Regions from separate parts of the Hydrogenophaga sp. H7 genome, predicted to be linked through region 4. Evidence: predicted binding sites of a transcription regulator. Region 4 holds the regulator's gene; each other region holds the start of a gene.
What was found. The regulator FNR, encoded in region 4, switches genes on or off when oxygen is low (the NO sensors DNR and NnrR bind a similar motif). The targets are predictions, from matches to a motif close to TTGATNNNNATCAA.

Region 1 (7,568 bases), on a different contig from region 4:
GAGAAGCGGCGCTGGGGCGTGTTGTCGGGCAGCAGCTCCCAGTTGCGGTTGTCGGTGCTGGCCACGGTGCCGGTGCGCATGATGCGCTTGAGCTCCTGCGGTGGCACACCGGTCACGTCGGCCACGGCCTGCTCCAGCGCCACCTGGATCTCGGCCAGCGCCGGGATCGGCACCCACAGCGGCAGTTCTTCGTCGAGCACATGGTCTTCGCGCACGTAGGCGTGGGCCAGCACATAGTCGCCCAGCTGCTGGCCGTTGCGCAGGCCGGCGCAGTGGCCCAGCATCAGCCAGGCGTGCGGGCGCAGCACGGCGATGTGGTCGGTGATGGTCTTGGCATTCGCGGGCCCCACGCCAATGTTGACCATGGTGATGCCCGAGCGGTCTTCGCGCAGCAGGTGGTAGGCCGGCATCTGCGGCAGGCGGGGCAGGGCCTTGCCCAGCGCGTCGATGGCCTGGGCCGACAGGCCGGCGCGGCGCGTGACCAGGTTGCCCGGTTCGACGAAGGCGATGTAGTCGCTGCGCGGGTCGGCCATCTCGGCGTGGCCGAGCTTGATGAATTCGTCGATGTAGAACTGGTAGTTGGTGAACAGCACGAAGTTCTGGAACCAGTCGGGCGAAGTGCCGCTGTAGTGGCGAAGGCGCTGCAGCGAATAGTCCACCCGCGGGCCGGTGAACAGCGACAGCGGGTGCGGCTCGCCGGGTTTGGGTTCGTGCGTGCCGTTGGCGATGCCGTCGTCCATGACGGTCAGGTCGGGCAGGTCGAACACGTCCCGCATCAGGGCGCGGCGCTCGGGGCCCATCTCGCCCTCCACATGTTCATGCTCGGCGAAGGAGAAGTGGATCGGGATCGGCTGCGTGCTGGTGCCCACCTCCAGCTTGCCGTCGTGGTTGGCCAGCAGCAGGCGGAACTGCTCCAGGTAGTAGTCGGCGTACAGGTCGGGACGGGTGAGCGTGGTCTCGAAGCGGCCCGGCCCGGCGACGAAGCCGTAGCTCAGGCGGCTCTGCAGCCCGGCCTCCTGGCGCGAGACGCTGCGCGAGTGCAGGCGCACGAAGGGGTAGCAGGCGCGGATGCGGGCACCGCCCGGTTCGGCACCCGCCACGAAGTCGTGCATGGCCTCGCGCAGGAAGGCGACGCTGCTGTCGTAGATGTGCTGCACCTGCGCCAGCGCGGCGGCCGGGTCGTCGAACAGCTGGGGGGCGATGAAGGTCGGGGTTTTGTGCATGGGGCTATTGTGGCCATGTGTGACGGGCTTCGCATGACAGTGGTGGCGCTACAGTGGCGGCAGCCTGGGTCCTTCCGCTGCGCCATGTCCATGACCGATCCCTGGGGCCTTGTGCCCGATACACCTGCCGCCGCCGTGCTGGCGGTCGCCCTCGGCTGCGGCCTGCTGGTGGGCATCGAGCGCGAGCGGCGCAAGGGCAGTGGCCCGAACCGGTCGTTCGCCGGCCTGCGCACCTTTGCGGTGACCAGTGTGGCCGGCGCGGCGGCGGCGCTGACCCAGATCGGCGGGCTGGTGGTCGCCGGTGCTCTGCTGGTGGCCGGGCTCGCCCTGCTGGCCTACCAGCGCGACCGCTCCGACGACCCCGGAACGACGACCGAGATCGCGCTGCTGCTGATTTACCTGACCGGCGTGCTCTGTGTGTGGAGTCCCCCGCTGGCGGCGGGCCTGGCCGTGGGCCTGACCGCGCTGCTGGCCGGGCGCGAGCGCCTGCACCGGTTCGCACTGCACTGGCTGCGCCCGGGCGAGGTGCGCGATGGCATTGTGTTGGCCGCGCTGGCGCTGATGGCCTTGCCACTGGTGCCCGACCAGCCGCTGTGGGGCACGCCGCTGAACCCGCACAAGGTGGTGCAGCTGCTGGTGCTGCTGCTGGGCGTGCAGTCGGTGGCGCACCTCGCGGCTCGGCTGCTCGCGGCCCACCATGCGGTGGCGGTGTCGGCGCTGGCCTCCGGGTTCGTGTCCAGCACGGCCACCATCGCGACCCTGGGGCTGGCTGTGCGCGAGCAGGGCGCCCAGCCCCGCCTGATGGCCGGCGGCGGCCTGCTGTCCTGTGTGTCCACCCAGGTGCAGCTGCTGCTGGTGGCCGCGGCCATGCAGCCGGCCTGGCTGGCGCGGCTGTGGCTGCCGGCGTTGGTGGGGGCCGGGGTGGTGGCGCTGTGGGGCTGGGTGCTGTTGCGCGGTGCGCCGACCGATGGCGACGGGCTGGTGGTGTCGTCGCCGCGCATCGAGGGACTGTCCGTGCGCGGCGACGACCGCATGTTCAGCCTGCGCGGCGCCGCGGCCGTGGCCGTGCTGCTCAGCAGCGTGCAGCTGGTGGTGCACGCCCTGCAGCGCTGGCTGGGCGATGCCGGCCTGGTGGCGGGGGCGCTGGTGGCCGCGCTGGCCGACCTGCATTCTGCGCTGGCGGCGGTGTTCTCCGCCACCACCCCCGTGTCGGGGCCGGCCGGCGTGTGGGCGGTGGCGCTGGCCTTGCTGGTGCACGCGGCGAGCAAGAGCGTCACCGCCGGGCTCACCGGGGGCATGGCCTACCTGCGCTGGCTGGCGCCGGGCCTTTGGCTGCACACCGTGCTGGTGGCGGCCGGGTTGCTGTGGTTCAGCTCTTGACGGGGTCGCGCATGGTCACGAACTCTTCGGCCGCCGTCGGGTGGATGCCGATGGTGCTGTCGAACACCGCCTTGGTGGCGCCGGCCTTCATGGCCACGGCGAAGCCCTGCACGATCTCGCCGGCCTCGGCGCCCACCATGTGCAGGCCCACCACGCGGTCGCTGGCGGTGTCCACGATCAGCTTCATCAGCGTGCGTTCGCTGCTGCCCGAGAGCGTGTGCCGCAGCGCCTTGAACTCGCTGCGGAACACGGTGACCGCGCCGAACTTCTCGCGCGCCTGCGCCTCACTGTAGCCCACGGTCCCGATGCTGGGGTGGGTGAACACCGCGGTGGGGATGAACTCGTAGCCCATGCTGCGCGGCGCCTTGCCGGGGGCCGGGCCGAACAGCTGGTCCACCACCACCATGGCCTCGCCCAGCGCCACCGGCGTGAGCTGCACCCGGTTGGTCACGTCACCCACGGCCCAGATGCTGGGCACGTTGGTGCGGTAGTGTTCGTTCACGATGACCTCACCTTGCGCGCCCTGGGCCACGCCCAAGGCCTCCAGGCCCAGTCCCTGCACATTGGGCTTTCGGCCGGTGGCGTAGAGCACGGCGTCGGCCATGACGACATTGCCGTCTTCCAGCTCGGCGCGCAGACCGTCCGCGGTTTTGCGGATGTCCACCACGCCGGCGTTCAGGCGCAGGTCCACACCCGACTTCTGCATCTCGCCGGCCACGAAGTGGCGGATCTCGTCATCGAAGCCGCGCAGCACCTGTTCGCCCCGGTAGAGCTGGGTGACCTTGGCGCCGAGGCCGTTGAAGATGGACGCGAACTCGCAGGCGATGTAACCGCCGCCGACCACCAGCAGGCGCTGCGGGAACGGTTCCAGGTCGAACACCTCGTTGGAGGTGATGACGTGCTCGCGCCCGGTGAAGTGCGGCACGAAGGGCGTGCCACCGGTGGCAATGAGGACGTTCGCGGCGGTGCAGGACTGGTGGCCCGGCGAGCCATCGGCGTTGAGCGTCGCCACGGTGATGGCGTGCGGTCCGTCGATGCGCGCAAAGCCGTTGATGACGGTGACGCCCGAGCCGCGCAGCAGGTTGGCGTAGACGCCGTTCAGGCGCGAGATTTCCTTGGCCCGGTTGGCCTTGAGGGTGGACCAGTTGAAGGTGGGGGCGGCGTCCAGTTCCCAGCCAAAACCGCGCGACTCCTCGAAGGCGTCGTGGTAGTGCGCCGCGTAGCTGTAGAGCTTCTTGGGGATGCAGCCCACGTTGACGCAGGTGCCGCCCAGGCCGTCGGTGCCCAGGGTTTCGGCCAGCGCCACGCGGGCGCCGCGCCCGGCGGCCATGCGGGCGGCACGCACACCGCCGCTGCCGCCGCCGATGACAAAGAGGTCGAAGTCGAAAGAACTCATGGCTTCAGGTGCAGGACAGGAAGCCGGTCAGTGTACGAGGGCACCTCTTGGCTCCTTCCGAGCAGGGGCTCTCAGGCGAGGGCGCGCACCTCGTCCTGGGCCATCACGCGCCGCCGCGCCATCTCACGGCCCATACCGATGGTGTCGATGCCCTTCATGCGCTTCTTCGCCTCCGGGTAGGCGAGCGACTCTTCCAGCAGGATGTGGTCCAGGTACAGCGCCTCGAACACCTTCAGCGCATGCCGCAGCTCGGCCGGGTCGAACCAGAGGTTGCCGTTGGTGGCCGCTTCCAGAGAAGGGGCGATCTGGATCCAGTTCTCTTCCAGCCAGCCGTGGTCCTGGATCAGGTGCTCGGCCGCCTGCGCGACCTCGGCGTCCTGGCTGGCCAGCAGCGCCGGGAAGATGTGCTTTTCTTCGTCCAGGTGGTGCTGGCGCGCCTCGGTGTTGAAGTAGTTCAACACGCGGCGGGCCAGCGCCCGGGTGGCCGCGTTCAGCCCGTCGGACTCGATGGCGTCCACCAGCCCGTGCAGCTGCCGCACATGGTCCTGGATGTCCTGGTGGGTGCTGTCGAGAAACTCGAAGATGGCAATGGAGACGGGGGCTGCGCTCATGGGAGACTCCTTGATGGCGTTCAGGCCATTCTGGAGACGCGGCGCCGCCGCCCATTGATCTGCCTCAAGAAATGGCTCCCCCCGCGCCGCCTTCGGCGTCACCCCCGGGGGGCGGCACTGGCGGCCCGGCGAAGCCGGTTCCGCGGTGCCACTGGATCAACTACCCTTCTGTCGTGGGTGCCTCAGTACGTATACACCCCGCGCCCCGTCTTGCGGCCCAGCCAGCCGGCCGCCACCATCTCCTTGAGCAGCGGGGCCGGGCGGTACTTGCTGTCGTTGAACTCGGCCATGTAGACGTTCATGACCGCCAGGCAGACGTCCAGACCGATCATGTCGGCCAGGGCCAGCGGGCCGATCGGCTGGTTGGTGCCCAGCTTCATGCCGGCGTCGATGTCCTCGGGCGTGGCGATGCCCTCGGCCAGCACGAAGAAGGCCTCGTTGATCATGGGCACCAGGATGCGGTTGACCACGAAACCGGGGGCGTTCTTCACGGTGATCGGTGTCTTGCCCAGGGCTTCGGCCAGGGCCTTGACGGCGTCGTGTGTGGCGTCGCTGGTCTGCAGGCCGCGGATGATCTCCACCAGCGCCATCATGGGCACCGGGTTGAAGAAGTGCATGCCGATGAACTTGTCGGCGCGTTGCGTGGCCGCGGCCAGCTTGGTGATGCTGATCGAGCTGGTGTTGGTGGCGACGATGACTTCGGGCGCCAGGATGCCGTCGAGCTGCTGCAGGATCTTGACCTTCAGGCCTTCGTTTTCGGTCGCGGCCTCGATCACGAGTTGCGCGCCTTTGAGGTCGTCGTAGCTGGTCGAGCCTGTGATCAGTGCCAGCGCCGCCGCCTTGCCTTCGGCGGTCAGCTTCTCTTTCTTGATCAGGCGGTCCAGGCTGCCGGCCACCGTGGCCAGGCCCTTGTCCACCGCGGCCTGGGCCACGTCGACCATGACGACGCGGATGCCGCTGACGGCGCAGGCCTGCGCGATGCCGTTGCCCATGGTGCCGGCGCCGATGATGCCGACGGTCTGGATGCTGCTCATGTGGGAATCACTCCTGGAAGATGAGGGTAAAGACGGAGGCGCTCTAGGCGGGCCAGCCTACTGCGGCGAAAAGCCCTGTGCTACCTTGCCCCGCATTGTCGCGCAGCGTCCTGCAACGGCATGACAGGCGCGCGACGCCAGGAGTCAACATGTTCGATTACATCGTCGTGGGCGGTGGGTCCGCCGGCAGCGTGCTGGCCGGCCGCCTGAGCGAAGACCCGGCCGTGCGCGTGGCGCTGCTCGAAGCCGGGCCGCCGGACCGCAGCGTGCTGATCCACTGCCCCGGGGGGCTGGCGGTGATGGCCAAGTACCAGCTCAACGGCTGGGACTATTCCACCGTGCCGCAGCCGGGGCTGCACGGCCGGCGGGGCTACCAGCCGCGCGGCAAGGTGCTGGGCGGCTCCAGCTCCATCAACGCCATGATCTATGCGCGCGGCCACGCGCAGGACTACGACGCCTGGGCCGCCGAAGGCAATCCGGGCTGGTCGTTCAGCGAGGTGCTGCCGTACTTCAAGCGCGCCGAGCACAACGAGCGCGGGGCCGACGACTGGCACGGCAGCGGCGGCCCGCTGAACGTGATGGACCTGCGCTCGCCCAACCCGGTGCTGCCGGACTTCGTCGAGGCGGGGCGTCAGGCGGGCTACCCAGTCAACGCGGACTTCAACGGCGCCGAGCAGGAGGGCGTGGGCGTCTACCAGGTCACGCACAAGAATGGCGAGCGCTTCAGCGCCGCCAAGGCCTACCTCACGCCGCACCTGGGGCGCAGCAACCTGCGGGTGATCACCAGCGCGCTCACCACGCGCGTGGTGACGGAACAGCGGGGTGGGCGCCCCGTGGCGGTGGGCGTCGAATACCGGCCCGATGGCGGCCGCGGCGCGCCGCAGACCCTGGCCCTGAACCCGGGTGGCGAGGTGCTGCTGAGCGCCGGCGCCTTCGGTTCGCCGCAGCTGCTGATGCTCTCGGGCATCGGGCCGACCGCGCACCTGTCGGAGCACGGCATTGCCTCAGTGCTCGAACTGCCCGGCGTAGGCCGCAACCTGCACGACCACCCGGACGTGGTGATGGTGGTGAACGCCCCTCGTTTGACTTCACTGTTCGGCATCTCCCCGAGCGGCATCGCCGACATGGTCAAGGGCGTCTTCGAGTGGCGCAGCCGCCGCCGCGGCATGCTGACCACCAACTTCGCCGAGGCCGGCGGCTTCATCAAGAGCTCACCCGAGGAGGCGATCCCCGACCTGCAGCTGCACTTCGTGGTCGGCAAGCTGGTCGATCACGGCCGCAAGACCGTGCTGGGCCATGGCTATTCCTGCCACGTCTGCCTGTTGCGCCCCAGGAGCCGCGGCACGCTGCGCCTGGCCAGCAGCGACCCGCAGGTGGCGCCGCTGATCGACCCGGCTTTCCTGCAGGACCCGGACGACGTGGCGCGGCTGGTGCTGGGCTTCAAGCGCATGCGCGCCCTGCTGCAGCAGCCGGCCCTGGCGCGCCATGGAGGCATCGAATCGGTCGCCTCGCGCGACGCTCAGAGCGATGCCCAGATCGAGCAGTTCGTTCGCCACCACGCCGACACCATCTACCACCCGGTCGGCACCTGCCGCATGGGGCCGGACCCGGCGGCGGGTGCCGTGGTCGACGCTCGGCTGAAGGTGCACGGCGTGGACGGGCTGCGCGTGGTCGATGCGTCGGCGATGCCCAGCGTGGTCGGCGGCAACACCAATGCGCCGGTGATCATGATGGCTGAGAAGGCCGTGGATATGATTCGCGACGACCGCCGGGCCGCCGTGGCCTGAACCCGCAGGAGCGAACATGATTCTTGAACACGCCGACATCCGCATCGACCCCGCCAAGGCGGCCGACTTTGAAGCCGCGATCCTGCGCGGGGCCAGCACCGTGATTGCCCAGGCCAAAGGCTTTCAGGGCTTCAAGG
Region 2 (7,568 bases), on a different contig from region 4:
CGCGGGCATAGAGACCATCCGCATCATGGAAGAGGATGGCCTGCTGCAGAACGCCGCCAGGATGGGCACGCTGATCCAGACCAAGCTGGTCACCGCCCTGATGGGCAAGAAGGGCGTGAAAGAGGTGCGCGGCCAAGGCCTGATGATCGGCATCGAGCTGGAGCAGCCCTGCGGCGTGATCACGCAGCGCGCGGCCGACGCCGGCCTGCTGCTGTCGGTCACGGCCGACAACGTGATCCGACTGGTGCCGCCGCTGATCATCAGCGGCGCCGAGGCCGACGAAATTGTCGCCCGCCTGCTGCCGATCATCGAGACCTTCCTGAAAGAACAGGGCTGACCGCCCGGAGCGCACCGCATGAGCATCCGCCACTACCTGCAGTTCAAGGATTTCAGCGCCGAGGAATACGGCTACCTGCTGCGCCGCGCCGCCTTCATCAAGGCCAAGTTCAAGGCGGTCGAGAAGTACCAGCCCTTCGCCGACCCGGACCGCACCCTGGCCATGATCTTCGAGAAGGCCAGCACGCGCACCCGCGTGAGCTTCGAGGCCGGCATGTACCAGATGGGGGGCTCGGTGGTGCACCTGACCACCGGCGACAGCCAGCTCGGCCGCGCCGAACCGATCGAAGACAGCGCGCGCGTGATCAGCCGCATGGTCGACATCGTGATGATCCGCACCTTCGGCCAGGACAAGATCGAGAAGTTCGCGCAGTTCTCGCGCGTACCCGTCATCAACGGCCTGACCAACGAATTCCACCCCTGCCAGATCCTGGCCGACCTGTTCACCCTGACCGAGTACCGCCCGGCCCCCAGCGGCGACCCGCTGGACGCCGTCCGCGGCAAGGTGGTGGCCTGGGTGGGCGACGGCAACAACATGGCCAACACCTGGCTGCAGGCGGCCGAGCTGCTGGGCTTCACGGTGCACGTGAGCACGCCCAGCGGCTACGAGGTGGACGCGAAGCTGGCCGGCATCAGCAACCCGGCCTGCTACAAGGTGTTCAAGGACCCGAAGGAAGCCTGCCAGGGCGCCGACCTGGTGACCACCGACGTGTGGACCAGCATGGGCTACGAGGCCGAGAACGAGGTGCGCCGTGCCGCCTTCAAGCAGTGGTGCGTGGACGAGGCCATGATGGCCGTGGCCCAGCCCGACGCGCTGTTCATGCACTGCCTGCCCGCCCACCGCGGCGAGGAAGTGACCGCCGAGGTCATCGACGGCCCGCAGAGCGTGGTCTGGGACGAGGCCGAGAACCGCATGCACGTGCAGAAGGCGCTGATGGAATACCTGCTGCTGGGCCACCTGGCCTGAGCCGTCCCGTGAGCGCCTGCACGACCTGCGGCGCCTGCTGCGCCAGCTTCCGCGTGGACTTCTCGGTGTTCGAGACGCAATCCGAAGGCGGCAGCGTGCCCGATGGCCTGTGGGTGCCGGTGACCGACGGCATCAGCCGCATGCGCGGCACCGACCACGGCCGTCCGCGCTGCGCGGCGCTGTACGGCCCCGTGGGCCAGAAGGCGACCTGCGGCATCTACGAATGGCGACCCAGCCCCTGCCGCGAGTTCGAGGAAGGCAGCGACGCCTGTGCGTCGGCGCGCCGCCGCCACGGCCTGCCTGCCCTGGGCGATGGCCGGTCTCTCTGAACACGCGCCCCAATGCAAGCCCTGCTCGACGCCATCGCCCGCACCACACCGGGCTCCGACGCGCAACGCCTGTTCCATGGCCGCGGTGGCCTGCACCCCGGCAGCGAGGACTGGGCACTCGACTGGTACCCGCCCGTGTGGGTGCTCACCAAGTTCGGAGAGGCCACCGACGACGAGACCCGTGCCGTGGGTGAGGCGCTGGCCGCCCGGCAGGCCCAAGTCGCGCCCGGCCAGCCGCTGAACTGGGTGTTCCAGCGCCGCCAGCCCGACGGCCCGGTGAGCCGCCCCGTCACCGACGTGATGGCGGGCGATGTGCCCGATCCGCATCTGGTCAGCGAGGATGGCGCACGCTACCGCGTGCAGGTGCAGCGCGGCCAGAACCACGGCCTGTTCCTCGACATGGCCGAAGGCCGGCGCTGGGTGCGCGCGCATGCGCAAGGCGCCAAGGTGCTCAACCTGTTCGCCTACACCTGTGCCTTTTCGGTGGCCGCGCTGCAGGGCGGCGCGAAAGAGGTCATCAACCTCGACATGGCGCAGGGCGCGCTGACCACCGGCCAGCAGAACCACCAGCTCAACGGCATCCACGGCCGCGCCAAGTTCCTCGCGCACGACCTGTTCAGTTCCTGGGGCAAGGTCACGCGCATGGGGCCGTACGACCTGGTGGTTGCCGACCCGCCGAGCTACCAGAAGGGCAGCTTCGTGGCGACCAAGGACTGGCCGCGCCTGCTGCGCCGCCTGCCCGACCTGCTCAAGCCCGGCGGCCGTGCCCTGCTCTGCCTGAATGCGCCGGAGATCCCCGAACAGTTCCTGCGCGACCAGCTGGCCGCCGAGGCGCAGGCACTGGTGATCGAGCAGCGCCTGCCCAACCCCGCCGCCTTCGCCGACGTGTCGCCCGACCGCGCGCTGAAGGTGCTGGTGGTGCGGCTGCCGGCGCTGGCCTGACCGGCTTCAGTGGCAGCCGCCCGAGCGGCCGCTGCAGCCCTTGCAGGCCCCGCAGGCCGACGGTGGTGGGGCCTCGGCCTCCGCCGGGTTGCGCAGCGGCGACCCGGACCGCACGCGGCGCCACCACGGCTGCAGCAGGTAGACCAGCGCGCCGCCCACGCACAGCAGCACGATCAGAAACTGGATGTTCATGAACCGCTCCAGGCCAGCACCAGCCGGTAGGTGAACCACGAGGCCACCCAGGCCAGGGCGAACAGGTAGACCGTGACGATGGCCGCGTGGCGCCAACCCCCCGCCTCGCGCCGGATCGCCGCCAGCGTGGCCACGCACTGCGGCGCGTAGACGAACCACACCAGCAGCGACAGCGCCGTGGCCAGTGACCACTGGCTGCCGATCAGGCCACCGAGTGCGTCGGCCACCTGGTCGCCGCTGGCGCTCAGCGCGTACACCGTGCCCAGCGCCGCAACCACGACCTCGCGCGCGGCCATGGCCGGGATCAGCGCCACCACGATGCGCCAGTCGAAACCCAGCGGCGCGAACAGCGGCGCCAGCAACAGGCCCAGGCGGCCGGCGAAGCTGGCCTCAACCGGCGCGCCGGTGAATCCCTCCGGCGGCGCCGGGTAGCTGGAGAGGAACCACAGCAGCACCATCAGCGCCAGGATGATCCCGCCCACGCGCCGGATGAAGATCAGCGCGCGCTCCCACAGGCCGCGCGCGATGTTGCGCACGCTGGGCCAGCGGTAGGCCGGCAGCTCCATCAGCAGCGGCGTCGACCGGCGGCCGGCGCCGCGGCGCGAGACGATGAAAGCCACCGCCATCGCGCTGGCGATGCCCAGCGCGTACAGCCCAAACAGCACCAGACCCTGCAGGTTGAACAGGCCCGCCACGCTGCGCTGAGGCACGAAGGCGCCGATCAGCAGCGCGTACACCGGCAGCCGCGCCGAGCAGGTCATCAGCGGCGCCACCAGGATGGTGAGCCAGCGGTCGCGCCAGTGGCTGATGGTGCGCGTGGCCATGATGCCGGGCACCGCGCAGGCGAAGCTGGACAGCAGTGGAATGAACGAGCGGCCCGAGAGCCCCACGCTGCCCATCAGCCGGTCCATGAGGAAAGCCGCGCGCGGCAGATAACCCGAGTCTTCGAGCAGGAAAATGAACAGGAACAGCACCAGGATCTGCGGCAGGAACACCAGCACGCCACCCACGCCCGCGATCACGCCGTCCACCAGCAGGCTGCGCAGCGGCCCCTCGGCCATGTGCGCAGCCACCTGTTCGCCCAGCCAGCCCATGCCCGCTTCGATCAGGTCCATGGGCCAGGCGGCCCAGGCGAACACCGCCTGGAACATCAGCAGCAACAGGCCCGCCAGCAGCACGTAGCCCCAGACCGGGTGCAGCGCCCAGCGGTCGATGCGGTCGTCGGCGGTCCAGCGGCGCGGCGGCTCGTCCAGCACCGCGGCCAGCAGGGTGCGCACGCGCAGGTTCAGCTGCCCGGGGTCGGTCGCCACGCCCAGGTCGCCGGGTGCTTGCGCTGGCGGCAGACCGGCCGCCATCAGTTCGTCGAGCTGGCGCAGCAGGGCCTGGGCACCGTCGCGCTGCACGCCCACGGCCGTGACCACCGGCAGGCCCAGTTCTTCGGCCAGGCGGGCGGTGTCGATGCGCAGCCCCCGCGCCTGCGCCACATCGGCCATGTTCAGCACCAGCACCATCGGCAGGCCCAGCGCCTGGGCTTCGAGCACCAGGCGCAGGTTCAGGCGCAGGTGGGTGGCGTCGACCACGCAGACCAGCAGGTCGGGCCGCGCCTCGCCGGGCAGGCGGCCGGTGACCACGTCGCGCGTGACCGACTCGTCCTGGCTCAGCGGCTCCAGGCTGTAGGTGCCCGGCAGGTCCAGCACCTGGGCCCGCCGGCCCTGCGGGGTTTCGAGCCAGCCCTGCTTGCGCTCGACCGTCACGCCGGCGTAGTTGGCGACCTTCTGGCGCGCACCGGTGAGCAGGTTGAACAGCGCGGTCTTGCCGCAGTTCGGGTTGCCCAGCAGCGCCAGGCGGGGCAGTGCCACAGCGCCGTTCATGCCGCCTCCCGCACGCGCAGCAGCGCCGCCTCGTGGGCCCGCAGCGCGAAGGTCGAGCCACCCACGCGCACGGCGATCGGCCCACCACGGCCGCCGGCGCGCGCCACGATTTCGACCACCTCGCCGGGCAGGAAGCCGATCTCGGCCAGGCGGTGCAGGGTCCGGCGAACCTCGGGGTCGTGCACCGTCGCAAAACCCTGCAGCAGCGCCGGGGTGCGCAGGGGCCAAGCGTCGAGCGTGCGCGGCGCGGTGTCGCGGGCGTCCGGGCAGGCGCCGGTGCAGGAAGGGGACGGGGCAGTGGACATGGTGGAACCCGACATTGGAAGAAGAGATGTTCTCAATGTAATCAAACGAGAGTGGTTCTCATTTGCTTTTAATCAAAGTCTGGCCGATTTCTTTGCCCTGCATCCAATTTGCTTTAGGTTTAAATTATTTTCTGATCGTTGGGAATAACCGACACCACGGTTTTTTCGTGGGTGCTACCTTCCGCTAACCATGAAAAAGCTCTGGGACATTTCCCCTCCTGTGCATGCCGGATCGCCCGTGTTTCCGGGCGACACGGCCTATTCGCAACAGTGGGTGGCCCGCATCGGCCCCGGCTGCCCGGTCAACGTGAGTGCCATCACGCTGAGCCCGCACGTGGGCGCCCACGCCGACGCGCCGCTGCACTACGACCCCGAGGGCGCGGCCATCGGCGCTGTGGACCTGCAGGCCTTCATCGGCCCGTGCCGGGTGGTCCACGCCATCGGCTGCGGGCCGCTGGTGCGGCCGGAGCACATCGCGCACGCGATGGACGGCCTCCCGCCACGGGTGTTGGTCAGGGTCTACGAGCGCATGCCGCAGGACCGCTTCGATACCGCCCTGCCCGCCTTCGCACCCGAGACCGTGGCCCTGCTGGCCGACCGCGGCGTGGTGCTGATCGGCATCGACAGCGCCAGCATCGACCCGGCCGAGAGCAAGACCCTGGACAGCCACCAGACCATCCGCCGGCGCGGCCTGCGCGTGCTGGAGAACCTGCTGCTGGACGACGTGCCCGAGGGCGACTACGAGCTGATTGCCCTGCCCCTGAAGCTGACCACCGCCGACGCCAGCCCGGTGCGCGCGGTGTTGCGTGAACTGTGAACCCGAAGGAGACCCACCGATGACCACCAAAGAAGACTGCCTGCAGAGGGACATCCAGGACCCGCTGCGCGACCTGCGCGACGAGTTCAACCTGCCCGTCGACACCATTTACCTCGACGGCAACTCGCTGGGCGTGATGCCGCGGGCCGCCCCCGGCCGCGTGGCCCAGGTGGTGACGCAGGAATGGGGCACCGACCTGATTCAAAGCTGGAACAAGCACGGTTGGTTCCAGATGCCGGGCAAGGTGGGCGACAAGATTGCCCGACTGATCGGCGCCGGCCCGGGCGAGGTGGTGGCCACCGACAGCACCTCGGTCAACCTGTTCAAGGTGCTGAGCGCGGCCATGAACATCGCCGCCGCCGACGCACCCCAGCGCAAGCGCATCGTGAGCGAGCGCAGCAACTTCCCGACCGACCTCTACATCGCCGAGGCGCTGTGCAAGCAGCACGGCATGGAACTGGTGCTGGTCGAGCCCGAGGAGATTGCCGCCTCGCTGACCGCCGAGGTCGCCATCCTCATGCTCACGCACGTGAACTACCGCACCGGCGCCATGCACGACATGGCGGCCGTGACCGCGGCCGCGCACGCCGAGGGCATCCTGACCGTGTGGGACCTGGCGCACAGCGCGGGCGCGGTGCCGGTGGACCTGAAGAAGGCCAAGGCCGACTTCTCGGTCGGCTGCGGCTACAAGTACCTCAACGGCGGCCCCGGCGCGCCCGCCTTCGTCTGGGTCAACCCGCTGCACGCCGACCGCTTCTGGCAACCGCTGGCCGGCTGGTGGGGCCACGCCGCGCCCTTCGCCTTCACGCCCGACTACCAGCCCGCACCGGGCATCACGCGCTACCAGTGCGGCACGCAACCCATGATCAGCCTGGCCGCGCTGGAATGCGGTGTGGACACCGTGCTGGGCGCCGAGCCCTTCGGCGGCATGGCCGCGCTGCGCGCCAAGTCGCTGGCGCTGACCGACCTCTTCATTCAACTCGTCGAAGAGCGCTGCGCGGGCCACGGCCTGGGTCTGGCGACGCCACGGGAACACGCGCTGCGCGGTTCCCAGGTCTGTCTGACCCGAGACGAAGGGGCGTACGCCATCGTGCAGGCCCTGATCGCGCGCGGCGTGATCGGCGACTACCGCGCCGGCGACGGCGGGCGCCACAAGGACATCCTGCGATTCGGCTTCACGCCGCTGTACATCGGCTTTGTCGACGTGTGGAACGCGGTCGAGTACCTGAAGCAGGTGCTCGAATCGGGCGAGTGGAAGCGCCCCGAGTTCAACCAGAAACATGCGGTGACCTGAGAGGAGACGCCATGACCTGCCCCTACCACGACACCGGCGGCAGCACGCCCGCCTCGGCCACCGAATCCATCGTGCGCGACGAGAAGGCGCAGCTGGATTTCAGCCACGACATGAGCTACGGCGACTACCTGCAGCTCGACGCCATCCTGACGGCGCAGAAGCCGCTCTCGCCCGCCCACGACGAGATGCTGTTCATCGTGCAGCACCAGACCAGCGAGCTCTGGATGAAGCTGATGCTGCACGAGCTGACCGCCGCGATCCGCAACATCGCGGCCGACGAGCTGAACCCCGCTTTCAAGCAGATGGCGCGCGTCTCGAAGATCATGGAGCAGCTGGTGCACGCCTGGGACGTGCTGGCCACCATGACGCCGCCCGAGTACAGCGCGATCCGCCCCTACCTGGGCCATTCCAGCGGCTTCCAGAGCTTCCAGTACCGCTGCATCGAGTTCGCGATGGGCAACAAGAACGCCGCCATGCTCAAGCCGCACGCGCACCACCCGGAGCGCGCGGCCATG
Region 3 (7,568 bases), on a different contig from region 4:
GTCGACCGAGGTCTTGGGGCCCAATGAGACCACGGTGGAGAAGCCGACGCCGTTCTGGGTGGCCCAGTCCAGGATGGACGAGGTCAGGGCGCCCGACTGCGACACCAGGGCCAGCGGACCGACCGCCGCCAGCGGGCCGGCGACGCTGGCGTTCAGGCCGCTGCGCGGGCGCTGGAAGCCCAGGCTGTTGGGGCCGAGCAGGTGCATGCCGTGGCGCCGCGCCACCTGGTGCATCTCGCCCGCGATCTCGGCGTTGGCACCGCTGCCCACCACCAGGGCGGCCTTGCACTTGATGCGGCCGGCCACTTCCAGCGCCGACAGGGCCTCGGCCGGCGGCAGCGCGATGATGGCCAGGTCGGCCCGGGTCTGGGCCAGGTCGGCCAGGGTGCCGCTGGTGTGGATGTCCAGGAAGACCAGCGTGCCCGAGAAGCGCTGGCCGGTCAGCGCGGCGCAGAGGGTGCGCGCGTGGGCGATCTGGCTGTCCGGGTCTTCGTGGTTGCCGGCGAAGACGGCGATGGACTCGGGCTGGAAGAGGGGGGTGAGGTAGTGTTTGTCCATATTTCTTTCAGTCGGCCCCGATGAGGACCCTGACATGTGCGGCCACGCTGCGGGCCAGGGGGCTGAGCACGTAGCCACCTTCGAGGCAGGAGATGACACGGCCGTGGCAGTGTTTTTCGGCGACTTTCATCAGTTGTTGTGTCACCCAGGCGTAGTCGGCCTCGACCAGGCCGAGGTTGCCCATGTCGTCCTCGCGGTGGGCGTCGAAGCCGGCGGAGATGTAGATCAGCTGGGGCCGGAAGGCCTCGAGCGCGGGAAGCCAGTGCTCGGTGACCGCGGCGCGGAAGGCGTCGCTGCCGGAGCGGCTGGGCAGCCCGACGTTGACCATGTTGGGGCCGGTCGCGTTCTCGCCGTTGAAGGGGTAGAGCCCCTTCTCGAAGATCGAGCACATCAGCACACGCTCGTCGCCGCGGAAGATGTCTTCGCTGCCATTGCCGTGGTGCACGTCGAAGTCGATCAGCGCCACGCGCTCCAGGTGGTGCACGTCCAGCGCGTGCCGGATGCCGACGGCCACGTTGTTGAAGAAGCAGAAGCCCATGGCGGCCGAGCGTTCGGCGTGGTGGCCGGGCGGGCGGATGTTGCAGAAGGCGGTGGGTGCTTCGCCGGCCAGCACCAGGTCGGTGGCCTGCACGGCCGCACCGGCGGCGCGCAGCGCGGCCTGCAGGGTGTGGGGGCACATGTTGGTGTCGGGGTCGACCGCGCGCAGGCCTTCGGTGGGTGCGGCATCGAAGATTTCCTTGACGTAGAGCGAGGCGTGGGCGCGGCCGAGCTGTTCCTCGGTGGCCAGCGGCGCGTCGTAGGGGACCATGTAGTCCAGCAGCCCCTTGACCAGCAGGTGGTCGTTGATGGCACCCAGGCGCTCCGGGCACTCGGGGTGGTGCGCGCCCATGTCGTGGCGGGCGCAGTCGGCGTGGCTGATGAAGGCGGACAGCATGGTTCGGGTCTCCTCGGGCGGCGGATGCCTGCCGGGCGACTGCGCGCCCGTGCAGATTGACTTGTGTCAATCTAGACCCGAAGCCTGACGGCTGCCTTGACGCAACGCAACAAGGCCCTGTGGTGCGCCGGGTTCAGCCCAGCCCGGTGAGAGAAGCCGCGACCGCCCGCTTGAAAGGGGTGAAGCGCTCCCCGAGTTCCACCATGCCGCGGCGCAGCCAGCGTGCGGGCACGTGTTCGCGCGTGTAGAGGGTCGCCACGGCGTGGGTGGCCATGTAGAGGCCGCGCGCCGCGCGCTGGTGGACCAGCTGGTAGCGCTCCAGCAGCTGGGGCGATGCGATGTCCTGCCCGTTCTGGTGGGCGCTGATCAAGGCTTTTGAGAGCGTGTCGATGCTGCGCAGGCCGAGGTTGAAGCCGTGTGCGGTGACGGGGTGCATGCCGACCGCGGCGTCGCCCACGACGGCGAAGCGCTGTGCCACGAAACGCCGGGCCCAGACCCCCACCAGCGGGTAGGCGTGGCGCGTGCTGACCAGGCGCATGTCGCCCAGCTGGCCGCCGAAACGGCGCGTCATTTCGAGACCGAAGGCAGCCTCGTCCAGGCCCAGCAGCGGCTGGATGGCCTGGTGCGGCAGGGTCAGCACCACCGAGGAACGCGGACGGCCGCTGACCGGGTCGGGGTTCATCGGCAGCAGGGCCAGGGTCTGGCCGTGGTCGAACCACTCCCAGGCGGTTTCTTCGTGCGGCCGCTCGTGGGTCATGTTGCAGACCAGCATGGTGCGGCCGTAGTCGTGCATGTCGGCGGCGATGCCCATGGCGCGGCGGGTGCTGGAGTGGCGGCTGTCGGCGGCCACGACCAGGCGGGCCGACAGGGTCTCTCCGCCGGCCAGGGTCAGGCGGGCCGACTGGGCGTCGGTCTGGATGGCCGTGACCTGCTGGCCGCACAGCAGCTCGGGCGCGTCCCCCGGGCCGTCGCCCATGGCGGCCTCGAAGGCGGCGCGGCGGATGTGGTGGTTGGCAACCAGGAAGCCCAGCTCGGACTTCGGGCTGAGGTCGTGGCCGATGCGCATGCGCGACTGCGCCCTGCCAGAGCCGCCGTCGAGCACCAGCGCGTCCTTCAGCGGCGCGATGTTCTCGTCGCCGAGCCGCGGCCACAGGCCCAGCTGGCGCAGCTGTTCGGCGCTGTGCTGGGTCAGCGCGATCTCGCGGCCGTCAAAAGCAGGTTTCTGCAGCGATTCGAGGGGGCTCTGTTCGATCAGGGTGGTGCGCAGGCCGCTGCCGCGCAGCGCCCGGGCCAGGCTCAGGCCGGCCGGCCCGGCGCCCACGATGAGGAGGTCGTGTTCCATGGCGCGGCAGCTTACGTGTGTGCCACGGCCACGGGATTGACTCAGGTCAACGGGCACAAAAAAGCCCCGGCGAACCGGGGCTGTGAGGGCTGAGGAGAACCGTTCAATGAAGGCTGTGACGCATCAACTGGCCTTGGCACCGGGGCCGTCGCAGCCCATGCCGCCGCCCATGGCGCCCATGCCGCGGTGGCCACCGTGGCCGCCTTTGCCGCCCATGCGGTGTTCACCCTTCATGCCGGCGCGGTGGAAACCGCCGTGGGCCTGGGTGTCGAACACCTTCTGCTGCTCGGGCGTGAGCGCGGCGTAGAAAGTCTTGACCGCCTCGATGCGCTTGGCCATCGCGGCATCGCGCTCGGCGCGCAGCGCCTGCATCTTGTCCAGGCGCTGCGGCGTGGTCAGCTGGCTCCAGTCTTCCCGGGCCATACCGGGCGCGCCGGCCGGCGGGTTCGGCGCGGTGCCGGCGACGTAAGCGTTCCAGGCGGCTTCCTGCGAGGCGGTGATCTTCAGGGCCGACTTGAGCTGCGCCTGGTGCTCGGCGTGGCGCTTGGTCATCTGCTCCAGGCGCTGGGCGCGGCGCTCTTCCCACTGCTTGCTGTCGGCTCCGGCCTGGGTCCCCTGGCCGCGCTGGCCCATGTGCTGGGCGTGCATCTGCGGGTCCATGCCGTGGTGCTGGCCCATGCCCTGGGCGATGGCGGTGGCCGAGACGCCTGCGATGCCGGCGAGGATGGCGGCGACGGTGAGGCTGCGTTTGACGAGGGGTTTCATGCGAAGGCTCCTTGAGGTTGAGGGGGGAGGACACCGGGCGGGAGGGCCTTGTGCCTTGGGTTCAGTGTCATACCCCCGTGTGTACCGCTGTCTGCCTTTGTGATGCTGTCCGGTAAAGATTTGTTCCGGAACCTGCGACCGGGGAAGCCTGGGGTTTGATCCCGGTCAAGGATGGGCCAGATCGTCCAGGATCGGACAGTCGGGCCGTTCGTCGCCGGGGCAGTGGCACAGCAGGGTGTGCAGGCTGCGCTGCATGGCCTGCAGCGCCTCGATGCGCTGGGCCAGGTCGTCGTGGTGCTTCTGGGCGATGCGCTTGACGCTGGCGCTGCTGCGCCGCCGGTTGTGCCACAGGCTCACCAGCTCGGTGATGGCGTCCAGCCCGAAGCCCATGTCGCGCGCGCGGCGGATGAAGCGCAGCGTGTGCACATCGGCCAGGCTGTACTGGCGGTAGTTGCTGCCGGTGCGCGCCACCGCGCCCAGCAGGCCCAGCGACTCGTAGTGGCGCAGCATCTTGGGCGAGATGCCCGAGAGCTGCGCGGCGGTGCCGATGCTGACCGGCCAGCGGATGGCCGCGTCCTGAACGGCGTCGCTGTCCGACACCGGAGTGCCGGCCGGGTCGGATTTCATGCGGCGACCTGGTAACCCTCTTCCCGGATCGCGGCCGCCACCGCTTCGCGCGGCTGGGCGGTGTTCACCTCGACGAGGTTCTGCGCCCGGTCGATCCGCACCTCGGCCTGCGGGTCGAGGGTCTTGATGGCCGTCTGCACGGCGCGTTCGCAGTGGCCGCAGGTCATGCCCTGCACGGTGAAGGTCTGTTGGCTCATGGAGTAGCTCCAGTGGATTGAAAACAGCGCAATGATGCACCTTGACATGGTGTCAAGGTCAAGTGGCCTCGGTGGATACACCTTGTGGCTTGACCTTCCCATGGGGGTAAACCTTATGCTCACCCCATGAACTCAGTCACGATGGAATTGAACGACGACACCTGCCAGATCGACCTGGGCATCGGTGGCATGACCTGCGCCTCCTGCGTCTCGCGCGTGGAGAAGGCCCTGCGCAAACACCCGGGCGTGGAGGCGGCGACGGTGAACCTGGCGACCGAGTCGGCGCGCATCGTCTACCGCGGCAGCGACGCCACCCACGCCGCGGCACTGATGCGGCGCGCGGTGCGCGACGCGGGCTACGAGCCGCGCGCGATGGACGCGCCCGAGGTGGAACAGGAGCGTCTGTGGGGCCTGCCGCTGGACCTCTGGCCGGTGGTGATCGGTGCATTGCTGTCGGCGCCGCTGGCCCTGCCCATGGTGGGCGACCTGTTCGGAAGACACTGGATGCTGCCGGCCTGGATCCAGTTCCTGCTGGCGACGCCGGTGCAGTTCTGGCTCGGTGCGCGCTTCTACAAGGCCGGCTGGCACGCGCTCAAGGCCCTGACCGGCAACATGGAGCTGCTGGTGGCCATCGGCACCACGGCGGCCTGGGCGCTGTCCACCTGGCTGTGGTTCAAGGCCGAACCTGGCGAGATGGTGCACCTCTACTACGAGGGCGGCGCGGTGGTGATCACCCTGGTGCTGCTGGGCAAGTGGCTGGAGGCGCGCGCCAAGCGCCAGACCACCGACGCGATTCGCGCGCTGCACGCGCTGCGGCCGGAAAGGGCCCACCTGGTGCCCGATGGCGTCAAGCGCACCGAGATGAGCGATGTGCCGGTGGACGAACTGCTGGCGGGCGACATCGTGCGCGTGCTGCCCGGCGAACGTTTTCCGGCCGACGGCGAGTTGCTGCTGGGCGAGACCCAGGCCGACGAATCCATGCTGACCGGCGAGGCAATGCCGGTGGCCAAGCGCCCGGGCGACCGCATCACCGGCGGCTCGCTCAACGGCGAGGGGTCGGTCGAGATCCGGGTGAAAGCGGTGGGCGCGCAGAGCGTGCTGGCCCACATCATCGCCCTGGTGCAGGACGCGCAGGCCGGCAAGGCGCCGGTGCAGCGCATGGTGGACCAGGTGGCGGCGGTGTTCGTGCCGGTGGTGCTGGTGATCGCGCTGGTCACGCTGGCGGGCTGGCTCTGGACCGGCGCGCCGATGGAGGATGCCCTGCTGCACGCGGTGGCGGTGCTGGTGATCGCCTGCCCCTGTGCGCTGGGCCTGGCGACGCCCGCGGCCATCATGGCGGGCACCGGCGTGGCGGCGCGCCACGGCATCCTGATCAAGGACGCACAGGCGCTGGAGATCGCGCACAAGGTGGACACCGTGGCCTTCGACAAGACCGGCACGCTGACGGTGGGAAAACCGCGCCTGCTGCTGATCGAGGCCGTGTCCGGGGCCGACGAGGAGGCGGTGCTGGGCGCGGCGGCGGCGCTGCAGGCGCAGAGTGCCCACCCGCTGGCGCATGCGGTGCTGGAGGCGGCCACGGCGCGCGGCCTGGTGGTGGCCGCCGACGCGGCCCGGGAGGTGCAGGCGGTGACCGGCCGCGGCACGCTGGGGCAGATCAAGGGCGTGACCCTGGTGCTGGGCAGCCTGCGCTGGATGGACGAACTGGGTGTGCCGCTGGGGCCGCTGGCGCTGTCGGTGCACCGGCACCAGGCCGATGGCGCCACGGTGTCGCTGCTGGCCAGCCGTGCGGGCGAGGACCAGCCCTGGTCGGCCCTGGCCCTGCTGGCCTTCGGCGACGAGCCCAAGCCCGGTGCGGCCGGGGCGCTGGCGGCGCTCAAGGCCCAGGGGTTGAAGACCTACATGGTCTCGGGCGACAACCGCGGCGCGGCCGAGGCCATGGCGCGGCGGCTGGGCATGGATGTGGACGGCGGTGCGGTGATCGCCGAGGTGCTGCCGGGCGACAAGGCGGATATCGTCAAACGCCTGCGCGAAGAAGCGGGGGCCGGTCACACACACACCGTGGCCATGGTGGGCGACGGGGTCAACGACGCGCCGGCCCTGGCCGCCGCCGACGTGGGCATCGCCATGGGCAGCCGCGAAGGCGGGTCCGACGTGGCCATGCACGCGGCCGGCATCACCCTGATGCGCGGCGACCCGGCGATGGTGCCGGCGGCGCTGGACATCTCGCGCCGCACGGTGAGCAAGATCCGGCAGAACCTGTTCTGGGCCTTCGCCTACAACGCGGCCGGCATCCCGCTGGCGGCGCTGGGCTACCTGAGCCCGGTGCTGGCCGGCGCGGCGATGGCGCTCAGTTCGGTCAGCGTGGTGAGCAACGCGCTGCTGCTCAAGCGCTGGAAGCCCGGGCGCTGAGGCGGTGGCGGACGGTCACTGCCGCACGGCGTCGGCCGTGCGTTCGGGCGCCTGCACAGGAGTGGCCGGCGCCTCCACCAGGGGCTGTGCGGGCCGGTAGCCGTCGAGCGCCTGCCGGGTGTCCAGTTCGCGCATCTGGCTGAAGCCGTTCTGGAACAGGATCTTCTGCCCGTCGTTGCGCAGCTGGACGCGGGTGACCTCGCCCAGCGCGGCGCGGTGCTCCAGCAGGTAGTGGTGCGACGACTCGGCGATGCGGTCGATCTGGTCGCCGCTGAACCGGCCACCCGTGCGCAGGCCGTCCACCATGCGCTGCAGGGAGGCCGAGCTGGTGGCGTCCAGCGCCGGCGCAATGCCCAGCGCCTGCAGGGTGGGGTGGTCGCCAAAGCCGGTCGGGGCGAGCCGGTGTTCGCGCTGGAACTCGGTGAGCAGGCGCTCGGTGCCCGCGCCGAAATCGCTGTCGTCCTTGAGGGACTTGCCGTTGCGCTGCAAGGCCTGCTGCAGCAGCCGGACCTCGTTGCCCTGGTCCCCGCGGTCGAGCACCGACGGGTCGTTGACATCGCGCCGGTAGGCGGCGAGGGCGGTCTGGATCTCGGGGATGTGGCGTTCTTCGGAAGGGCGGTAGCGGTCGCTGGCCACCTGGCGGTGCGCGGCTTCCATCGCCAGCGCGTTGCCGGGTTTCTGGAAGTTCTCCTGGTACTGGCGGGCGAGTTCGCCGGCTTTGTCCGCGTCGTAGTTG
Region 4 (7,568 bases):
TTGACTGGGGCATGATGCTCGCCCTATGTCATCACAGCCAAAGTTACCAACCACACCCGCAAAATTTGGTGCGTATGTCTGCCTCGCGGCCAGCATGGCGCTGGTGGGGAGCTATGTCGCACTCTCCAAACCATTGGTTACAGCCTTTCCGGTTTTCCTGCTTGCGTGGCTCCGCTTCGGTCTCGGGGGTGCGGCCATGTGGAGATGGCTGCGCAAGCCTGCCGAAGAGCCCCAGCTGTCCGCTCGCACACGAAAGCTGCTGTTTCTTGAGTCCTTTCTGGGTAACTTCCTGTTCTCAATCTGCATGCTGTTTGGCGTGTCGATGACCACGGCGGTGTCCGCTGGTGTGGTGATGTCATCCATTCCCGCGGTGGTAGCCGTCCTCAGCTGGGTGTTTCTCAAAGAGCGCATCGGCAAGCGCACCGCTCTTGGCATTGCGTGTGCTGCGGTCGGCATCGGGCTCTTTTCAATGCAGAAGGCCGGCGGGACCGCGCACGCACAAGCTGTCGGATGGTTCGGTCTCGGTCAGCAGTTCTGGGGCAACTTGCTGGTCTTCGCTGCGGTGCTTTGCGAAGCCTCCTATGTGGTCATTGGCAAGCGGCTCACGGAAGGCCTGGGGCCCAAGCGGATATCCGCCATCATCAACCTCTGGGGTTTTGTGCTGGTCACGCCCTTTGGGCTGTGGGCGGCCAGAGCCTTTGACTTCGCCTCCATCACAGCACCCATGTGGGGCCTGCTGGTCTTTTACGCACTCGCCGCCAGTGTCTGGACAGTCTGGCTCTGGATGACCGGCCTGAAGTCCGTTCCCGCCGCTCGCGCCGGGGTGTTCACAGTGATGCTCCCGATCAGCGCAGCCACCATCGGTGTGCTGTTCATGGGTGAAACCCTCAGCACCGTCCAGATGCTTGCTTTTGGTATCGCCTTGCTGGGCCTGGTTCTGGCAACCCTGCCAGGACGTTCAAGCTGAGAGGCTCACGCGCACCACAGACCGGTGGGATCGGTGATTCCCATCCAGAGCGCCCAACCGGAGGTGGCGGCCAGTGCAATACCTGCCAGCCGGATGCCCCAGCCACCCGAGCCGTCGCCTCGCAAACGCAGCAAAAGCCAGGGACCGATGGTCAATGACAGTGACGTCCCAGTAGAGAACAGCGCCATGATCATCGCGCCCTCCATCGCGTTGGCCGACAAAGACGCCACCATCAGCGCGGAATACAGCAGCCCGCATGGCATCAGGGCCCACGCGACGCCGAGCACCGCGGGAGCCTTGGCTCCCAGCCGCCCGAGCACAGGACGCGTCCTGCGCCAGACGCCTTGGGCCAACCCGTCGAGCCAGGCTGGCTGGCGAGCCTGCCAGATCAGCACCAACCCGAGCAGCATCGCCGCCACGTGAAACATGGTCCAGACCGGCCGGATCACCGAAGTGTTGGTTCCGAGCCATGCCAAACCCTGCACCGACCCTGCAGCAACAGCACCAAAGAGGGAATAACCGAGAAGTCGTCCGGCCTGGAAGGTCAGCAGAGCCGATGTGCTCTGGCGCCCAGTCCCGCCACGGCTGATGCCTGCACACGCGGCACCACACATGGCAACACAATGGGGACCTCCAGCGATCCCCATGAACAGTGCGGTGAGTGCCATGGATGTTTGCATGGCAGAACTCTAGCAGTCGCAGCCCTCGCGCCGGTTCGAAACCACGCGAGTCAGATGATCTTGGAGAAACGCGCCCGGTCCTGGTCGACCTGCAGGTTCTTGTCGAAAACCATGGCAATGGCGCGAACCAGATACCAGCCCGACGGCGTCACCTCCACACCTGAGTCGTCGATGCGAACCAGTCCGTGCTCGGCATAGCCAGCCAGTACCTCCAACTCGCGCGCAAAGTAGCTCTTGCAGTCGATCAGGTGCCCCAGGTTGATCGATTCGAACTGAAGCTGCCCCTGACACATCAGCGACATGATCACGGAGCGGCGCAGCAGGTCGTCCCTGGTCAGTGCCAGTCCACGCACGATCGGCAGCCGCCCCTGGTCCAGCGCGTCGTAGTACTCCTCGATCGTCTTGGCGTTTTGGCTGTAGGTCGCGCCGATGCGGCCGATGGCCGAGACACCCAAAGCGATCAGGTCGCAATCCGGCTGCGTGCTGTAGCCCTGGAAATTCCGGTGCAGGCGCCCTTGACGCTTGGCCACCGCCAGCGCATCCGTGGGCAGCGCAAAGTGATCCATGCCGACATAGACATACCCCGCATCACTCATGGCATCCAGCGAAGCCGACAGCATCGACAGCTTGTCTCCCGCGCTGGGCAGTTCGGCAGCGACGATTCGCCGTTGCGGCTTGAAACGCGCCGGAAGATGCGCGTAGGCATACAGCGCGATGCGGTCGGGGCGCAACTGGTTGACTTGGGCAAGCGTACGGGCAAACGACTCAGGGGTCTGCAGCGGCAGCCCATAAATGAGGTCCACGTTGACCGACTCAAACCCGATCTTGCGGGCTGTCTCGACCAGTGCGAACACCTGTTCGGCCGGCTGCACCCGGTGCACCGCTTTCTGAACAGCGGGATCGAAATCCTGGACACCGAAACTCAGGCGGTTGAACCCCAGCCTGGCCAGGGTCTGCAAACGCTGGTCCGTCACGGTGCGGGGGTCGACCTCAATGGAGTACTCGCCTCCGGGCACGAGCGTGAAGTTGCGCCGGATCATCGTCAGCAGATCTTCCAGCTCGGCGTCGGACAGGAAGGTCGGCGTCCCTCCTCCCAGATGCAGCTGGGACACGGCATGCCCTTTGCCGAAATGCTGTACCTGCAGCTCCACCTCACGCGACAGATACCGCAGGTATTCCGCAGCCCTTTCGTGGTGTTTGGTGATGACCTTGTTGCAGGCGCAGTAGTAGCAGACAGACTCGCAGAAAGGAATATGTACGTACAACGACAGCGGCAACGCGAGCGAGCCTGCCCGACGCTGTTCCAGCGCCTGGATGTAGTCGCTCTCCGTGAACGCTTCTACAAAGCGGTCCGCGGTGGGGTACGAGGTGTAGCGGGGCCCCGGGATGTCGAATCGCTTGAGCAATTCGTCTGAAATGGCGTGACTCACAAACAATTCTCCAGTTCTCAGCGCGAATGTGCACCAAGGCGGAAATCGCACCCTTGATCAAGATCAAGGGCCATCCAAGCCCCGGGTTTTCCCCCGTGCTCGCAACGAGGATGAGAGCGCCCGCCTTGCTGGCACTTGTGGCCATGCGTTAAGCTTCGGGCGAAATCTGGAAGATTTATGGACATTCACAGCATCAAAGTCGCCTGTTCCAGCTGCAACCTTCGGGAGTTGTGTTTGCCAATGGGCCTCAATCCCGAGGAAATGGGCAAGCTGGACACCGTGATCTCCACGCGCAGGAGGATCAAGCGGGGAACCGCGCTGTTCAACACCGGCGACAAGTTCACTTCGCTCTACGCAGTGCGCTCGGGCTTCTTCAAAACCTGCGTGACCACGGCCGATGGGCGAGACCAGGTCACCGGCTTCCAGATGACCGGAGAAATCATCGGCATGGACGGCATCGTCAGCGACCGCCATTCCTGCGACGCGATTGCGCTTGAGGACGCCGAGGTCTGTGTGATGCCGTTTGACCAGGTCGAGGAACTCTCGCGGGAATTCACCACGCTGCAACACCATGTCCACAAGATCATGAGCCGGGAAATCGTCCGCGATCACAGCGTGATGCTGCTGCTGGGCAGCATGCGTGCCGAGGAACGTCTCGCAGCGTTCCTTCTCAATCTCGTCCAGCGTCTGCATGCACGAGGTTTCTCGCAGTCAGAGCTCATCCTGCGGATGACCCGGGAGGAAATTGGAAGTTACCTGGGCATGAAGCTCGAGACCGTGAGCCGGACTTTCTCGAAGTTCGTTGAGGAAGGCACCATCGAAGTCAAACAACGGTACGTGCACATCAAGAACACCGATGCGCTCAAGCAGATCGTGAACCCTCAGAGCTGCCGCTGAGTCTGGGCGTTTGAACGAAAGAAACCCCGCTCGGGTCTGAGGCCTGAGCGGGGTTTCTCTTTGTGTGCAAGCCGAGGGTCAGCCGCACCCGCCGTTGCGGGCGCAGTCCCGGGGGCGCTCCGCTTCGGGAACCGGGCAGCGGTTGACTTCGAACGGAGACATGGACAGCAGGGTGGTCAGCGCGCTCGATGCCATGGTGACACCCCAGAACACAAAGAACGCCAGGGTGTAGATGGCTTGGCGAGACAACTCCAGGGGGCTGCCGAACCAATGGAGATCACCAGGGTCGACCATGGCGAAAACAACCATCTCAAGCACAGCAGCCACCAGAAAGGCAGGCCAGGCTATCCACATCCACCGCTGAGCATTCATGATGCGTCTCCTTCACTCCTGTGTTGTCACATCCGGCGGTGTGGCGTCCTACTTGGAGGGTGCCGCCGGGACGACGGGAGAGGCGGCGTGATTGCGGGCCTGATGGGCCGGCTGCAACTTGGCCATCGCATCGACCTTGGCCTGCCCTTCCAGCCGCTGAGCCGCCGCAAGATCCCTTTCGTAGTCGGACTTGTTGAGCACAGGGTCCGGATTCTTCACCGCGATGACCACGGTGACCAAGCCGGCAACGATCACCAGCAAAGGACCTCCCACCACCATCCACATGTGCGGGACTTTCCACCAGGGCGTGCTTGGCGCGCGGTCGACTGGACGAGGTATTGCTGACATGACTTGTTCCATAAGGCGTGTAATTTCAGTTTAGCGCGGAACGATGAAGACCGCCTTCTCCACCACCTCGGACGCATCAGCGGCGGTGGACCGGACGGTGAACCGTATCGGGTGCGACCCGGCGGGCGCGGCGTTGGGCGGGAGCTGCACCCGCACGGCGGCGGAACGCACTTCCGTGGAAAGCACTTCCACCTCGGTTTCCGACGCGATCATCACGCCCTCAAGACCGTCGACGCTGATCTGGTAGCGCTGCGGCGACTCGGTCGCATTCATGATCTGCAGGCGGAACACGTTTTCGATGCGCCCCTGCTCCACCATGCGCGCCAGCGCGCCACGGTCGCGAATCACATCAACTTTCAGCGGCGTGCGCAGGAAGAGGCTGACAAACACAGCCAGGGTGATGACCGCCAGAACGCTGGAGTAGACGAGCACCCTGGGACGGAAAGCGTGACGGACCATCTGCTCACGGGTCCAGCCCTTGGCCATGCCGTTCTGCGTCGAGTACTTGACCAGTCCCCGCGGATAGCCCACCTTGTCCATCACCTCATCACAGACATCAATGCAGGCACCACAGCCAATGCATTCGTACTGCAGTCCATTGCGGATATCGATGCCCGTTGGACAGACCTGCACGCAAAGCGTGCAGTCGACGCAAGCCCCAAGGCCCAGGGCCTTGGGGTCGGCTTTCTTCGAACGTGCTCCGCGCGGCTCCCCACGCGCCTTGTCGTAGGTCACGATCATCGTGTCCTTGTCGAACATGGCGCTCTGGAAGCGGGCGTAGGGACACATGTACTTGCAGACCTGCTCGCGCATGAAGCCCGCGTTGCCGTAGGTCGCGAAGCCGTAGAAGAAGATCCAGAAGGTCTGCCAGGGCCCCAGTGAAGCGGCCAGGCTCAGACTCGCCAGTTCCCGGATGGGTGTGAAGTAGCCAACGAACGTGAAGCCGGTCCAGAGGGCGAACAGGACCCACAGGGCGTGTTTGAGCGAACGCTTGCCGAACTTGCGGGCGTCCAGGCTCGATTCGTCCAGCCGGATCCGCGCCGACCGGTCCCCCTCCACCTTCTTCTCGATCCACAGAAAGATCTCGGTGTAGACGGTCTGGGGGCAGGCATAGCCGCACCAGAGGCGACCGGCGACCGCAGTGAACAGGAACAGCGCCAGCGCGGAGATGACCAGCAGTCCTGTCAGGTAGATGAAGTCCTGCGGGTAAAGGACCAGACCAAAAATATAGAAGCGGCGCGCTTCGAGATCGAAGAGCACCGCTTGGCGGGCGTTCCACTCCAGCCAGGGCAATCCGTAAAAGATGATCTGGGTGAACCAGACCAGCGCCCAGCGCCACTTTGAGAACAACCCTGACACCGAACGGGGATGGATCTTCTTTCGCGAGGCGTAGAGGGAAACCATCACCTCATCGTCCTCCAGGACACCTTTCGGCGTCTCGGGAACGATGGGAATCACGGGAGGCTTAACGGTACTTGTGGCGTCTGGCGCTGGAGAACTCACGGATGACCCGGCGGGAGAGAAGTAACTTGCTTCAGGCCATCACTGCTTGGCGGCAGGCTTGTTGGACAAACCCCAGACATAGGAAGCCAGCACGTTGATCTGAGCTTCGTTCAGCAGCGCGGCCTGCGGCGGCATGTGGTTGTTGAAACCATTGTTGACGGCACGAATGATCGCCTCTTCGCCCCAGCCATGCAGCCAGACGCCGTCGGTCAGGTTGGGCGCACCCACCGCTGCCATGCCTTTGCCCTCGGGGCCGTGGCACGCCGCGCAAGCTGCGAACTTGGCCTTGCCCTGCGAAGCACGAACCGAATCGCTCGGACTGCCGGAGAGGCTGAGCACGTAGTGGGCCACGTCCTTGACGTCTTCAGGACCACCCACAGCCGCAGCCATCGGGGGCATGACGCCGGTACGACCCTGTGCAATCGTGGTCTTGATGTAGGCGTGATCGGAACCACCCAGCCAGTCGCCATCGGCAAGGTTGGGGAAGGACTTGGCGCCGCGGGCGTCGGAACCATGGCACTGGGCGCAGTAGTTCATGAACAGGCGCTCGCCGATGGCCATCGCCTGGGCGTCGGCCGCGATCTCCTCCGGCTTCATGCCGTTGTACTTCGCATAGATCGGGGCAATGGCGTCCTCGACCTTTTTCACCTCTGCGGCGTGCTGCCCCTGGGACGACCAGCCCAGGGCACCCTGGAACTTGCCAAACATCGGGTAAAGGGCGCCGTAGACGAGGGCAAAGACCACAGTGATGATGAACAGGTACACCCACCACTTGGGAAGGGGGTTGTTCATCTCACGCAGGTCACCGTCCCATACGTGGCCCGTGGTGTTGTCGGCGTGGGTGGCGGCCTTGGTCGTGCCGCTGATGTATAGCAGCACCGCACAGGCGATGATGCTGACGAGCGTGATGCCGGCCACGTAGAGGTGCCAGAAGTCGCTGATGAAGTCGCTCATGATGTTTTCTCGTGTTCGTTCCGCAATCGCTCAGTCGTCCTGGAAAGGCAGCTGGGCCGCCTCTTCGAAATCGCGCTGATTGCGTTTGGACCAGGCCCAGACCAGGATGCCGACAAAGGTCAGCAGGCTGATCGCCGTGACGATGCTGCGAAGATCGTTGATGTCCATGGTCTCGCCCCTTTATTGGGTCTTCGCCTCGGCAGCCGGCGCGGCCGTCTGTGCCTCTGCTGCGGGAGCTGCGGCTTCAGGTGCGGCGGCGGGAGCAGCCTCTGCAGGAGCAGCGGCTGCGGGCGCGAGCTTGGCGGCGCTGCGTGCCGTGCCCAGCACCTGCAGATAGGCGATGACCGCCTCCATCTGTGTCTTGCCCTTGACCTCTTCCACGGACTTGGCAATTTCTTCGTCGCTGTACGGGGCACC

Region 1: a site for FNR is predicted at 4,665-4,678, ahead of BC358_RS01265 (hemerythrin domain-containing protein). Genes of this name have one in related genera too.
Region 2: a site for FNR is predicted at 5,005-5,018, ahead of BC358_RS18720 (FeoA family protein). Genes of this name have one in related genera too.
Region 3: a site for FNR is predicted at 2,871-2,884, ahead of ubiM (5-demethoxyubiquinol-8 5-hydroxylase UbiM). Genes of this name have one in related genera too.

What each region holds. Positions count from the first base shown of each region.
Region 1 is NZ_MCIC01000001.1:239,858-247,425, forward strand. It holds gene BC358_RS01250 (AMP nucleosidase) at 1-1,223, opposite strand, end outside; gene BC358_RS01255 (MgtC/SapB family protein) at 1,308-2,603, shown strand; gene gorA (glutathione-disulfide reductase) at 2,593-3,999, opposite strand; gene BC358_RS01265 (hemerythrin domain-containing protein) at 4,071-4,610, opposite strand; gene BC358_RS01270 (3-hydroxybutyryl-CoA dehydrogenase) at 4,793-5,644, opposite strand; gene BC358_RS01275 (GMC family oxidoreductase) at 5,794-7,431, shown strand; gene BC358_RS01280 (antibiotic biosynthesis monooxygenase) at 7,448-7,568, shown strand, end outside.
Region 2 is NZ_MCIC01000018.1:209,775-217,342, forward strand. It holds gene BC358_RS18690 (aspartate aminotransferase family protein) at 1-337, shown strand, start outside; gene argF (ornithine carbamoyltransferase) at 356-1,303, shown strand; gene BC358_RS18700 (YkgJ family cysteine cluster protein) at 1,312-1,632, shown strand; gene BC358_RS18705 (class I SAM-dependent methyltransferase) at 1,645-2,574, shown strand; gene BC358_RS18710 (hypothetical protein) at 2,581-2,766, opposite strand; gene feoB (ferrous iron transport protein B) at 2,763-4,637, opposite strand; gene BC358_RS18720 (FeoA family protein) at 4,634-4,942, opposite strand; gene kynB (arylformamidase) at 5,133-5,759, shown strand; gene kynU (kynureninase) at 5,779-7,053, shown strand; gene kynA (tryptophan 2,3-dioxygenase) at 7,065-7,568, shown strand, end outside.
Region 3 is NZ_MCIC01000016.1:168,341-175,908, forward strand. It holds gene BC358_RS14335 (bifunctional acetate--CoA ligase family protein/GNAT family N-acetyltransferase) at 1-558, opposite strand, end outside; gene BC358_RS14340 (histone deacetylase family protein) at 566-1,492, opposite strand; gene ubiM (5-demethoxyubiquinol-8 5-hydroxylase UbiM) at 1,626-2,834, opposite strand; gene BC358_RS14350 (Spy/CpxP family protein refolding chaperone) at 2,958-3,599, opposite strand; gene cueR (Cu(I)-responsive transcriptional regulator) at 3,765-4,226, opposite strand; gene BC358_RS14360 (heavy-metal-associated domain-containing protein) at 4,223-4,423, opposite strand; gene BC358_RS14365 (cation-translocating P-type ATPase) at 4,550-6,832, shown strand; gene BC358_RS14370 (peptidoglycan-binding protein) at 6,848-7,568, opposite strand, start outside.
Region 4 is NZ_MCIC01000014.1:113,452-121,019, reverse strand. It holds gene BC358_RS09640 (DMT family transporter) at 26-967, shown strand; gene BC358_RS09635 (sulfite exporter TauE/SafE family protein) at 973-1,647, opposite strand; gene hemN (oxygen-independent coproporphyrinogen III oxidase) at 1,698-3,077, opposite strand; gene fnr (fumarate/nitrate reduction transcriptional regulator Fnr) at 3,255-3,974, shown strand; gene BC358_RS09620 (hypothetical protein) at 4,053-4,346, opposite strand; gene BC358_RS09615 (FixH family protein) at 4,395-4,631, opposite strand; gene ccoG (cytochrome c oxidase accessory protein CcoG) at 4,725-6,197, opposite strand; gene ccoP (cytochrome-c oxidase, cbb3-type subunit III) at 6,237-7,151, opposite strand; gene BC358_RS09600 (cbb3-type cytochrome c oxidase subunit 3) at 7,182-7,319, opposite strand; gene ccoO (cytochrome-c oxidase, cbb3-type subunit II) at 7,332-7,568, opposite strand, start outside.